DNA from 2 places in the Nocardioides sp. NPDC051685 genome. Region 1 is predicted to be linked to the other one. Evidence: riboswitches for the same ligand, from Rfam matches in the RefSeq annotation. Region 1 holds a riboswitch; the other holds the start of a gene.
What was found. Region 1 has a riboswitch for S-adenosylmethionine ahead of ACIA03_RS27635 (aminotransferase class V-fold PLP-dependent enzyme). Riboswitches for the same ligand answer to the same signal wherever they lie in the genome.

Region 1 (6,271 bases):
TCTTCGGTGCCAACTCCGAGCTCCGCGCCCTCGCGGAGGTCTACGGTGCCGACGACGCCAAGGAGAAGTTCGTCAACGACTTCGTCAAGGCATGGGTCAAGGTCATGGAGAACGACCGCTTCGACCTGAAGAAGTGATCTGCTGAGGCGGTACGCCGCGGCGTACCGCCTGACGACGGAGGCCGGCCCCTGACGGGGTCGGCCTCCGTTTCCATACCCGCCGGGGTAGGATCATCGGCCGCCGCAATCAGTCGCCTAGGTCAGGTGGAGCAATGGAACACCGGAGCGCCGAGCCTCCGAAGGGTCCTACCGGTCCGCCGCCGTCGTGGCGCCCACCCCCGCCGCCTCCACCCCGGGTCCCTCGGATCGCGGCCGAGCCGCCCCGAGCCACTCCCAGCCGGCCGGGTGCGCGGCGCGCGGCACCCAAGCCGTCGGTGGCGCGGGACCTGCTGGCCAAGGTCGAGCCGGCCAAGGTCTGGGCCGCCGAGAGGTGGACGGCGGCCAGGGCATCCAAGGGGACGGGCTCCGGCACCTCGGGCCCGCCGAGCTGGCGACGCTGGGGGAGGCTCACCGCGAAGGTGACGCTGGTCGGGTTCCTGGCGATCGCCCTGATCGGGTCGGTCGCGGCGATCGTGACCTACCACCGGATCAACGTCCCGGACCCCAACGCCGAGTTCGAGGTCGAGACCTCGTTCGTCTACTACGGCAACGGCAAGACCGAGCTCGGCCGCTACCAGGAGGGCGACCAGAACCGGATCAAGCTGGACGCCGACGAGATCCCGGAGCTGGTCAAGCACGCCGTGGTCGCAGCCGAGGACCGCACCTTCTACGAGAACAGCGGCGTCGACCTCAAGGGCATCGTGCGGGCCGCGTTCTCCAACACCACCGAGGGCACCGCCGGGGGCGCATCCACGATCACCCAGCAGTACGTCAAGAACTACTACCTCAACTCCGAGCGGTCCTACTCGCGCAAGCTGAAGGAAGCGGTCATCGCCCTGAAGCTGACCCGGCAGAAGAGCAAGGACCAGATCCTCACCGACTACCTCAACACGATCTACTTCCATCGCGGTGCCTATGGCATCGAGGCGGCCGCGAAGGCCTACTTCGCCAAGCCCGCCAAGGATCTCTCGCTCCAGCAGGCCGCGGCGCTCGCCGCGATCCTCAACAACCCGAGCGGCTTCGACCCGGCCAGCTCGACCTTCCGGGGTGAGAAGGAGCTGCTCGGCCGCTACCAGTACGTCCTCTCCGGCATGGTCGACCTCGGCTACCTGAAGCAGGCCGACGCCGACAAGGTGAAGGACGCGCTGCCGAAGTTCCCCGCGAAGACGGTGCCGAGCCGGCTCGGCGGTCAGCGCGGCCACGCGCTCACCATGATCAAGGCCGAGCTGCTCGGCCTGAAGGGCGCCGACGGCAAGCCGCTGTTCACCGAGGAGAAGATCGACAGCGGTGGCCTCCGGATCACCGCGACGCTCTCGCCGAAGGTGATGACGGCGTCGGCCACGGCCGCCAAGACGGTGAAGCCGAAGAACCGGAAGGCGTACGTCAAGGACGACCCCGACCAGAAGAACGCCCTGCACGTCGCGACCGCCTCGGTCGACGTCGCGTCCGGCGCCCTGCTCGGTTTCTACGGCGGCCAGGACTATCTCGACAGCCAGCACAACTGGGCCGCGACCGGTGGCCACGCCGGGTCGACGATGAAGGTCTTCGCCACTGCGGCGGCGATCGCGAAGGGCTACTCGCTCGAGTCGACGTGGGCGGGCGACTCGCCGTTCACGACCTACACCGGGTCCCAGGTCGTCAACGAGGGGGAGCAGGCCGGCGTCGCCGACGGGACCGACTACGGCGAGCACATCACCATGCTCAAGGCACTGGAGCAGTCCGTGAACACGGCCTACATCGACATGACCGAGTCGATGGGCGGCCCCGAGGAGGGCCGCAAGGCGATCTACGAGACCGCGCTCGAGGCGGGCTTGACGCCGGACAAGGCCACCCCGAAGTATCCGGGCATTCCGAGCACGTCCGGCTACCTCACCGACCAGGACGACCGGATCGCCCTGGGTGGCGCCAACGTCAGCCCGATCAACATGGCCAACGCCTACGCCACGATTGCCGACGGCGGCTACCGCCACGACGTGCACGTGGTGAAGAAGGTCCGCGACCGTGCCGGCAACGTCCTCTACAGCTGGAACGGCCGCAAGCACGCCCGGCACGCGATCTCCGAGGACATCGCCGCCGACGTGACGTACGCGATGCAGGGTGTGGTGCAGAGCGGCTCGGGCCAGAAGGCCCAGAGCATCGGCCGGCCGGTGGCCGGCAAGACCGGCACCGGCACGTGCACCAACGAGCAGTACGTCTGCTCGTCCTGGTTCGTCGGGTTCACCCCGCAGATCGCCACCGCGGTCCGCTACTCGCGCGGCAACGGCGAGGGGAGGCTCGACGGCGGCTGGATGCCGTCCTACTTCGGCGCCGACTATCCCACCGAGACCTGGGCGGCCATCATGGCCAAGGCCATGGAGGGCAAGGAGGTCGAGAACTTCCCGGAGCCGGTCTACGTCGACGGCCAGGACCCGGAGCCCGGTCACGAGAAGCAGCTGATCGCGCCGCCCGCACCGCCGGAGGACAAGGGCGAGAAGTGCGACCCCATCGCGGAGTTTTTCGGTGCCTGTGACGACAAGGGCAACGGTGGCGGCAATCCCTGGGAAGGGCGTCCGTGATCTGAGATCGTCGCCCACCTATTGAGACGACGAGTTGGTGAGCGCGGACGGCCTCGGGCAGCATCGTTCGGCGAAGGTCACGACTGCCAGCGCGAAGCCCCGGCTTGCTGGCGGGCAACCCTCCCACGCGGTGGGGTGCTCCGGGTGACGACCAGGCCCTCGCCGAGGTGGCGCGGGCAAGCGCGTGCTTCGCCGGGCAGCCGTGGTGCGGCCCTGGGGAGCCATGATCCTGTGAAGGATGCCCCCATGTCCCTGCTTCCGCTCGTCGGCTCGAACACCCAGGTCCCGCTGCTGGACGGCACGACCACGACGTACGCCAACCTCGATGTCGCCGCGTCGGCGCCGGCGCTGCAGAGCGTGGCCGACCGGGTGGCCGAGGTCCTGCCCTGGTACGCCTCGGTGCACCGCGGCGCCGGCTACCTGTCCCGGGTCTCGACCGCCCTCTACGAGGAGTCGCGGGCGACGATCGGTGCGTATGTGGGGGCGCGCGAGGACGACGTCACCGTCATCACCCGCAACACCACCGACGCGGTGAACCTGCTGGCCGGCTGCGTACCCGGGCGCGTGCTCGTCCTCGACATCGAGCACCACGCCAACCTGCTCCCGTGGCACCGCGTCGAGGCGGGCGTCACCGCGATCGCCGGCCGCGACACCCTGGCCGGCACCATCGAGGCCCTCGCCGCCGAGCTGGCCCGCGGCGGGTTTGCGCTGGTGGCCGTCACCGGAGCCTCCAACGTCACCGGCGAGGCGCTGCCGATCGGCGAGATCGTCACCCTGGCCCACGCCCACGGCGCCCGGGTCCTCGTCGACGGCGCCCAGCTGCTCGCCCACCGGCACTTCTCGCTGGCCGCGACCGGCGCCGACTACGTCGCCTTCTCCGGCCACAAGCTCTACGCGCCCTACGGCGCCGGCGCCCTAGTCGGGCGACGCGACTGGCTCGACGTCGGCACCCCCTATCTCGCCGGGGGAGGGGCGGTCGATGACGTCGAGGTGGGCGAGGCGACTTGGCAGCCCGCCCCCGCACGTCACGAGGGCGGCTCGCCCAACGTCATCGGCGCCGCCGCCCTGGCCGCGGCGTGCACGACTCTCGGCGGCCTTCCGGCCGCCGAGCTGGACCGCCACGAGGCGTCGCTGAGGGGGCGCCTCGTGGCCGGCCTGTCCACGCTCGACGGGGTCGAGGTCATCCGGTTGTGGCCCGACTCCGACGAGCCCGTCGGCGTGGTCACCTTCACCGTCGACGGCATCGACCCCGGCCGGGTCGCGGCCTACCTCTCGGCCGAGCACGGCCTGGGCGTACGCGACGGCCGCTTCTGCGCCCAGCCGCTCCTCAAGCGTCTCGGGCTGTCCGGCGGCGCGGTCCGCGCGAGCATCGGCATCGGGACCTCGGTCGCCGACGTGGACCGGCTGGTGGCCGGCGTACGGGCTCTTCTCGCGGGTGACGTCCGGGGCGACTACGTCCTCGTCGACGGTGCCTGGACGCTCGCCGAGGACCCCCGGCCCCTGGTCGGGCCGGCCGGTCTCACCCGCCTGGCCGACACCGCCGGCTCCTGCGCCGCCGTCTGAAGAAACCCTGCCGAGGCGTCAGCTAGGTCGGCCGAGACGTCAGCTAGGTCGGCCGACTTGGCAGAGGTTGACGTGTCGGCCGACCGGAGTGACGTGTCGGCCGACGGGAGAGACGTCTCGGCCGACGCGGGTGACGCCTCGGCGGGATGAATCGCCGCGTTCGCGGTGTTGAGAGACTGTGAGTGAACGAGTGCATGGCGAGCGGAAGGTACGCGGCGGCAAGCTGGTCGTCGTCGACGCGACGGTCTCCGCCGACACGATCATCGATGTCGTCCTCTCGGGCGACTTCTTCCTGGAACCCGACGAGGCGCTGGGGTGGCTGACCGCGGCGCTGGAGGGACAGCCGGCCGACGCGTCCCTCGACGAGCTGACCGCGTCCCTCGACGCCGCCGCCCGTGACGCCGAGCTGGTCGGCTTCGGCACCCGCGACATCGCCCTGACGGTGCTGCGGGCGCTCGGCCGGGCCACGACGTGGGACGACCTCGACCTCGAGATCGTCGAGACCGGGCCGCTGTCGCCGACGATGCAGATGGCCCTCGACGAGGTCATCGTCCGTCAGGTCGCCGAGGGCCGCCGTGCCCCGAACCTGAGGTTCTGGGACTGGGCCAGCAGCGCGGTCGTGATCGGCAGCTACCAGTCGCTTTCCAACGAGGTCGACGCGGTCGCCGCCGAGCGTCACGGCATCGAGGTCGTACGCCGCATCTCCGGTGGCGGCGCGATGTTCATCGAGCCGGGCAACACGATCACCTACAGCCTCGCCGTGCCCGACACGCTCGTGGCCGGGATGTCCTTCCAGGAGTCCTATGCCTTCCTCGACGAGTGGGTGCTGCGCGGCCTGCGCAGCGTCGGCATCGAGGCCGCCTACGCCGGCCTGAACGACATCGCCTCGCCGGTCGGCAAGATCGCCGGGGCCGCCCAGAAGCGGATCCCGGGCGGCGTCCTGCACCACGTCACGATGGCCTACGACATCGACGCCGACAAGATGCTCGAGGTGCTCCGGATCGGCCGGGAGAAGATGTCCGACAAGGGCACCAGCAGTGCTGCCAAGCGCGTCGACCCGATCCGTTCGCAGACCGGGCTGGGCCGCGACAAGGTCATCGCCGCGCTGCTGGCCGAGTTCGAGCAGAGCTTCGGAGCGGCGTACGCCGGCCTCGATCAGGCCACGATCGACGAGGCGGCAGCGCTGGTCGGGAGCAAGCACGGCACGCGGGAATGGGTCACCAGGGTGCCGTAGGTGTGGTGCTGGCTCCGTGTACGCGACTGGATCTCGACCCGCTTCGCGCCCTCGCGGCTTCGCCGCTCAGCCGCTGCGCTCGCTCGATCTCCAAATCGGTTTGAGGCCCGGCGACTTCGTCGCCGGGCCTCAAAGATTTGGACTCCGCTGCTCGGAGCGTTCCTTGGATGAGATGGGGGGGTCCTCATTCACGACCGACATCACGAGCAGCGGAGCGTCGCCAGTTTGGCACGCTCGAACTTGCCGTCGCAATAGGTGAAGGCCCCTCTGGCCATATTTTCTGTCGGTCGATCCGCAGGGCAGAACTCATGGAGTATCGAAAGTGCCTTTCTAGAGGCCTTCGACCCTGTCACCGGGGCCTGGCGCGGGAGTATGAGCGGGGCTGCGAATGACGATGGCGGCGGTGGTCGGCTACCCTGGACACATGCAGATGTCTGTCCTGCTTCTTAGGCAGCCGCGCTGACCCTGAGGGACACACCCCGGTCACGCGGCTACCCCTCCATGTGAGGGGCCGTTCTCATTTGTAGAGCTTTGTTCCAGAAGCAGTCTTGACGCACGAACATCGACAAGGACGAAAGACCAATGACGCAGGAGCAGACCGAGCAGGCGACGTACGACGTCGTGGAGCTGCAGGACAAGTGGCGCCCCATCTGGGAGAAGCTGGAGCCGTTCAAGGCGGGCCAGCGCGAGGGCGCCGAGAAGCGCTACGCGCTCACGATGTTCCCCTACCCCTCGGGCGACCTGCACATGGGCCACGCCGA
Region 2 (6,271 bases), on a different contig from region 1:
CCGCACCGGTCGCTGCAGCGCCTTGGCCGTGCCCTTGGCCAGCCGGGCGCCGAGGGTGCCGCCCCTGGTCTCCGCGCCCAGCCCGGCGGCGATCGAGTCACCGAGGATGAGGAGCTGGACCGGCGTACCTCCGTAGGTCTTCTTGTAGACCTTGTCGGCGTCGATCGCCTCCTCACCGAGGGGCTTGCCGATCACGTCGCGGGCGTGCGCTGCCTGTCTCTTCAGCAACGTCACGAACCCGGCACCGGCCGCCGCCCCCACGACCCCGACGGCCCCTGCGACGCCCGCCGTGGCGGCAACCACGCCCAGCCATCGGGCCTCTTCACTCGTCTTCGCAGCGCTCACATTCCTCATGTGTAGCGCACGATGGTGAACGGGCGGTTGGTTCGTCTAGGTATGCAGAGAAACCGTCGCTTCCCTCGCGGAGTTCCGCGTGGGAAGCGACGGTTCGGCTACATACCTGGACGAACATCCACAGCCCTACGCCTGCGAGAGCCCGGCTTCCTCGAAGGCGTCGTAGTTGGGGGCGATGGTGGCGCGGGGTCCGACGATGCCGCTGACCGCGTCGAGCGTCTTGAGGCCGTGGCCGGTGTTGATGATCACCGTCTCCAGGCTCGGGTCCAGGGCGCCGGTCTCGACGAGCTTCTTGGTCACCGCGAGGGTGGTGCCGCCGGCGGTCTCGGTGAAGATGCCCTCGGTGCGGGCCAAGAGCACGATCGCCGCGCGGATCTCGTCGTCGGTGACCTCCTCGACGGCGCCGCCGGAGGAGCGGGTGGCGTCGAGGACGTAGATGCCGTCGGCCGGGTTGCCGATGGCCAGCGACTTGGCGATGGTGTCGGGCTTGACCGGGCGGATGGCGTCGACGCCGGCCTTGAACGCGGTCGCGACCGGGTTGCAGCCGGTCGCCTGGGCGCCGAAGATCCGGTAGGGCTTCTCCTCGACCAGACCGAGCTTGATCAGCTCCTTGAAAGCCTTGTCGACCTTGGTCAGCTGGGATCCGGAAGCCACCGGGATGACGATCTGGTCGGGCAGGCGCCAGCCGAGCTGCTCGGCGATCTCGAAGCCGAGGGTCTTGGAGCCCTCGGCGTAGAAGGGACGTACGTTGACGTTCACGAACGCCCAGCCGTCCTCTTCCGCGGCGATCTCCTGGGCGAGCTTGTTGACGTCGTCGTAGTTGCCGTCGACGGCGATCAGGTTGTCGGTGAAGACGGCCGAGTTGACCTGCTTGGGCTGCTCGAGGTTGCTGGGGATGAAGACCGCGGTCGGGATCCCGGCGCGGGCACCGGCGGCGGCCACGGCGTTGGCCAGGTTGCCGGTCGAGGGGCAGGCGAAGACCTTGGCGTCGAGCTCGCGGGCGGCGCTCAGGGCGCAGGCGACGACGCGGTCCTTGAACGAGTTGGTCGGGTTGGTCGAGTCGTCCTTCACCCAGATCTTCTCGATGCCGAGCTCCTTGGCGAGGTTCTTCGCATCAAGGAGCCGGGTGAAGCCGGGCTCGGTGTTGGGGCTCTGCTCGATGTCGTCGGGCACCGGCAGCAGCGCCTTGTAGCGCCAGATGTTGCGGGGTCCGGCCTCGATCTCCTCGCGGGTCACGGCCGGGAAGTCATAGGCCACCTCCAGTGGCCCGAAACACTCCGGACAGGCGTAGTGCGGACCGAGGTCGATCTGGTTGCCGCACTCCCGGCACGACAGCGCCGACGCGTTGCCGAAAGCACCCTCGCGCAGACCCTTCGTCTCCGTTGTCACAGCGCTCATGAGAAACCTCCTCCTCATCTTCCCCGTCGCGTCCCTCGCGCTCGGGCCGGAATTAGCACCTTTTCCACGACCCGCCCACAGGTGGGAGGAGGCTCGTGGCGGTTGCCGGGACTTCACTGGGCCGTTCCCTCAGTCCCTCTCGATGAGCAGTTGCGATCGTACGGCAGGTATCCGGTGCCCAACACACCCGGGTTCCATTCCGTGGACCAACTGTCCGCTATGTGGACAATTCAGCGCGCGCGAAGACGGCGCAGCATCCGGGCATCGTCGAAGCCCACCGCCCGGGCCGCCGATTCCATCGTGCTCCCGGCGGCGAGCAGGTGGTCGGCACGCTCACGGCGTAGCGCCTGCTGGTAGCGGAGCGGGGTGAGACCGGTCGCGCGTACGAAGGCGCGGGTGAGGGTGCGCTCGCTGACACCCGCACCCTCGGCCAGGCCGGTGAGCGGGAGCGGCTCGGCGAACCGGGCGTCGATGACGTCCTGCACATGGTGGACGGTGTCGTCGAGATGGTTCCGGTGGCGCAGCAGGACGCTCTCCTGCGGCTGGTCGCCGTTACGGCGCGCGTAGACGACCATGTCGCGGGCCACCCGAGCCGCCAGTGCGGGCCCGTGGCGCATCGCCAGCAGGTGCAGGCTCAGGTCGATGCCGCTGGCGATGCCGGCCGACGTCACGATCCGGTCATCGCTGGTGAAGAGTACGTCACGCACCACCCGGGCCTTCGGGTAGCGCCTGGCCAGGGCGTCCTGCAGATCGTGGTGGGTGGTGCAGAGCCGGCCGTCGAGGAGACCGGCCTGGCCCAGGGCGTCGGCGCCGGCGCAGACGCTCGCCACCTCGCCCCCGGACGCATGATGGGCACGCAGGCGCTCGGCGGTCTCGGGGGTGAGCCGCGGACCGGCGACGAGGTCGTACGCCGCCTTCCAGCCCGGCACGAGGAGCAGGTCGCCGGGGTCGAGATCGGGCCACTCTCCACGGGCCGCCAGCGGCAGCCCCTGGGCCGAGAGCACCTCCCCCGGCCCGGCGCCCGCGACGTAGGTGAGGTCGTAGGGATGGCCCAGGTTGCCCGCGGCGTGGAACGCCTGTGCCGGCCCGGCGAGGTCGAGAAGATGTACGCCGGGCAGCAGCACGAACACGACGGCGCTCATGCCGCCACACCCGTTGAGGAGAAGAAAGGATACGGGCGTGACGGCATGATGAACACATTGTTCGCTCGCTGACGCTCGTTCACGCCGCAGATGCTGCCACAGCCTCCAGGTCCGCGATCGTCGCGATCTCGGCGAACCGGCCGCTGAGCACGAGTTTCGTACGCTCCACGATCTCCTCCGCCGACAGCCCGCCCAGCGGCTCGGTGGAGACGGCGTCGGCGACATAGGTCACCCGGTAGCCGAGGTCGGAGCCGATCCGGGCGGTGGTCTCGACGCACTGCTCGGCGCGGATCCCGCACACCACGAGCTCGGTGACCCCGTGCTCGGTCAGGATCTGCTGCAGGTTGGTCGTGGTGAAGGCGTTGTGCGAGGTCTTGCGCACCTCGACATCGCCCGGTTGCGGGCCGCTGAGCCCGTCGAGGTAGCGCACGTGACCCGAGTCAGGGTCGAAGGCGCCGCCGCTGCCGGGCTCGGTGTGCAGCACCCAGACGACGAGGTCGCCGGTGGCGCGCGTGAGACTCACCAGCCGGTCGGCGCGCTCGGCGATGTCGGGGTGGAGGGTCTGCTCCCAGGTGTCCAGCCGGCGGAAGGACTCCTGGATGTCGATGACGAGAAGGGCTCGGTTGCTCATACCTCCAGTGTGCGAGCTGCCCGCCCGATGCACGAGGCATCAAGCGGGCAGCATCCGGAACGATCCGGTCAGGCAGCAGCCACCGAGTTCTGCGTGGTGGCACCTCCCTGGGCGGGAGCCAGGGCGCCGCGTACGACATCCCTGACATCGCTCACCAGGTTGATCTTCAGCGCCTGCTTCACGTCGTCGGGCACCTCGTCCAGGTCGGGCTCGTTGCGCTGCGGCACGAAGACCTCGGTCAGACCGGCCCGCTGAGCGGCGAGCAGCTTCTGCTTGAGGCCACCGATGGGCAGCACCCGGCCGGAGAGCGAGACCTCACCGGTCATGCCGACCTCGCTGCGCACCGGACGACCGGTCGCGAGTGAGGTGAGCGCGGTGACCATGGTGATGCCGGCGCTCGGGCCGTCCTTGGGAACCGCACCCGCGGGCACGTGGACGTGGAGCGAGCGGTCGAGCACGGCCGGGTCGACACCGAGCTCAGCGGCGTGCGAGCGGACGAAGGAGAGCGCGATCTGCGCGGACTCCTTCATCACCTCGCCGAGCTGGCCGGTGATGTTCAACCCGGTCTGCCCGTCCGCCGCCGACGCCTCGATGAACAGCACGTCCCCACCGAGCCCGGTGACGGCCAGTCCGGTGGCGACCCCCGGGACCGACGTACGCTCCGCCGACTCCGGCGTGAACCGCGGCCGGCCGACGAGGTCCTTGAGGTTGTCGAGGTCGACCCCGACGTGCTCCGTCCCGGTCGCCAGCCGCGTCGCCGCCTTGCGCAGCGCCTTGGCGAGGAGCCGCTCGAGCTGGCGTACGCCGGCCTCGCGGGTGTAGTTCGCAGCCAGCTCACGCAGGGCGTCGTCGGAAACCGTGACCTCCGCAGGCGTCACCGCGGCCCGCTCGAGCTGCCGGGGCAGCAGGAAGTCGCGGGCGATGGCGACCTTGTCGTCCTCGGTGTAGCCGTCGATGGTGACCAGCTCCATCCGGTCCAGCAGCGCGCCGGGGATCTGGTCGACGACGTTGGCCGTGGCGATGAACAGGACGTCGGAGAGGTCCAGGTCGAGCTCGAGATAGTGGTCGCGGAAGGTGTGGTTCTGCGCCGGGTCGAGCACCTCGAGCAGCGCCGCGGCAGGGTCACCGCGGTAGTCGGAGCCGACCTTGTCGACCTCGTCGAGGAGCACGACCGGGTTCATCGAGCCGGCCTCCTTGATGGCCCGCACGATCCGGCCCGGCAGCGCGCCGACGTAGGTGCGCCGGTGACCGCGGATCTCGGCCTCGTCGCGGACGCCGCCCAGCGCGACCCGGACGAACTTGCGTCCGAGCGAGCGCGCGACCGACTCACCGAGGGAGGTCTTGCCGACTCCTGGCGGGCCGGCGAGCAGCACCACAGCGCCCGAGCCACGGCCGCCGATGACCTGCAGGCCACGCTCGGCGCGACGGGCCCTGACCGCCAGGTACTCGACGATCCGGTCCTTGACCTCCTCCAGGCCGTGGTGGTCGGCGTCGAGCACCTCGCGGGCGGCGGTGACGTCGGTGGAGTCCTCCGTGACCACACCCCAGGGCAGCTCCAGCACGGTGTCGAGCCAGGTGCGGATCCACGCGGTCTCGGGGTTCTGCTCGGAACCACGCTCGAGCTTGTCGACCTCGCGCAGCGCGGCCTCGCGTACGGCCTCGGGGAGGTCGGCGGCCTCGACGCGGGCCCGGTAGTCGTCGGAGCCCTCGGGCTCGCCCTCGCCGAGCTCCTTGCGGATCGCGGCGAGCTGCTGGCGCAGCAGGAACTCCCGCTGCGTCTTCTCCATGCCCTCGCGTACGTCCTCGGCGATCTTGTCGCTGACCTCGGACTCGGCGATGTAGTCCTTGGCCCAGGCGATCACCTTCTCGAGCCGCTCGGTGACGTCCGGCGTCTCCAGCAGCTCGCGCTTGGCCTCGTCGTCGAGGTAGGGCGCGTAGCCGGCCGTGTCGGCGATCTCCGACGGCTCGGTCAGCCGGTTGACCTGGTCGATGACCGGCCAGGCCTCGCGTCGCTGCAGCACCGCGACGACGAGCCGCTTGTACTCCTCGGCCAGCTCGGTCGCGTGCTCCGTGGTGGTCTCGGTGGCGGGCTCGACCTCGACCCACAGCGCCGCACCGGGCCCGGTCACGCCGGAGCCGATCTTCGCGCGGCCGATGGCCCTCAGCACCGCCGCGGGCTCACCACCCCGGAAACGGCCGACGCGCTCAATCGTGGCGACAGCGCCGTACGTCGCGTACCGGTCCCCCAGCCGCGGCGCCACCAGCAGCCGGCTCTCCGAGCCGGCCCGGGCGGCGTCGATCGCAGCCTGCGCGGCCTCGTCGAGCTCGATGGGCACGACCATCCCCGGCAGGACCACGGCGTCCGAGACGAACAGCACAGGAAGCTTGTCCATGCGGACCCTCCTAGAAAAGTTGAGTGATACTGGCTCAACTTCTCAGAGCATCCGGATGTTCCCTCCGGTTATCCTGTTCGCTGTCAGCGGACGGCGCCAGCTGTAACACGCTGTTACACCGACTATCCGGTCGTCCCAATAGGGCGAGTAGTCCTACGAACGACGTGTTACACCGCCGCTCACACCGCCACCGCATCAATCGTCAGCCGCCGCAGCAGCTCCAGCACCCCCTCCGGCCCGGCGACCTCGAGGTCGGCCAGCCCGGCGAGCGGGCCACGGTCGGGCCCGGCGTGGGAGTAGACGAGGAGGGTCGGCGACCCGGTGGTCTTTCCCCAGGCCCTGACGGCCTCGAA

Region 2: linked by a shared signal. The riboswitch ahead of thrC (threonine synthase) and the one ahead of ACIA03_RS27635 (aminotransferase class V-fold PLP-dependent enzyme) in region 1 are both predicted to bind S-adenosylmethionine.

The regions. Positions count from the first base shown of each region.
Region 1 is NZ_JBITCR010000015.1:84,811-91,081, forward strand. Features, by position in the region: gene katG (catalase/peroxidase HPI) at 1-137, shown strand, start outside; gene ACIA03_RS27630 (transglycosylase domain-containing protein) at 434-2,713, shown strand; SAM riboswitch class IV at 2,789-2,902, shown strand; gene ACIA03_RS27635 (aminotransferase class V-fold PLP-dependent enzyme) at 2,960-4,276, shown strand; gene ACIA03_RS27640 (biotin/lipoate A/B protein ligase family protein) at 4,455-5,510, shown strand; gene leuS (leucine--tRNA ligase) at 6,093-6,271, shown strand, end outside.
Region 2 is NZ_JBITCR010000001.1:290,683-296,953, forward strand. Features, by position in the region: gene ACIA03_RS01420 (SGNH/GDSL hydrolase family protein) at 1-345, opposite strand, end outside; gene thrC (threonine synthase) at 481-1,752, opposite strand; SAM riboswitch class I at 1,764-1,901, opposite strand; gene ACIA03_RS01430 (GlxA family transcriptional regulator) at 1,983-2,894, opposite strand; gene ACIA03_RS01435 (isochorismatase family protein) at 2,974-3,525, opposite strand; gene lon (endopeptidase La) at 3,594-5,918, opposite strand; gene otsB (trehalose-phosphatase) at 6,098-6,271, opposite strand, start outside.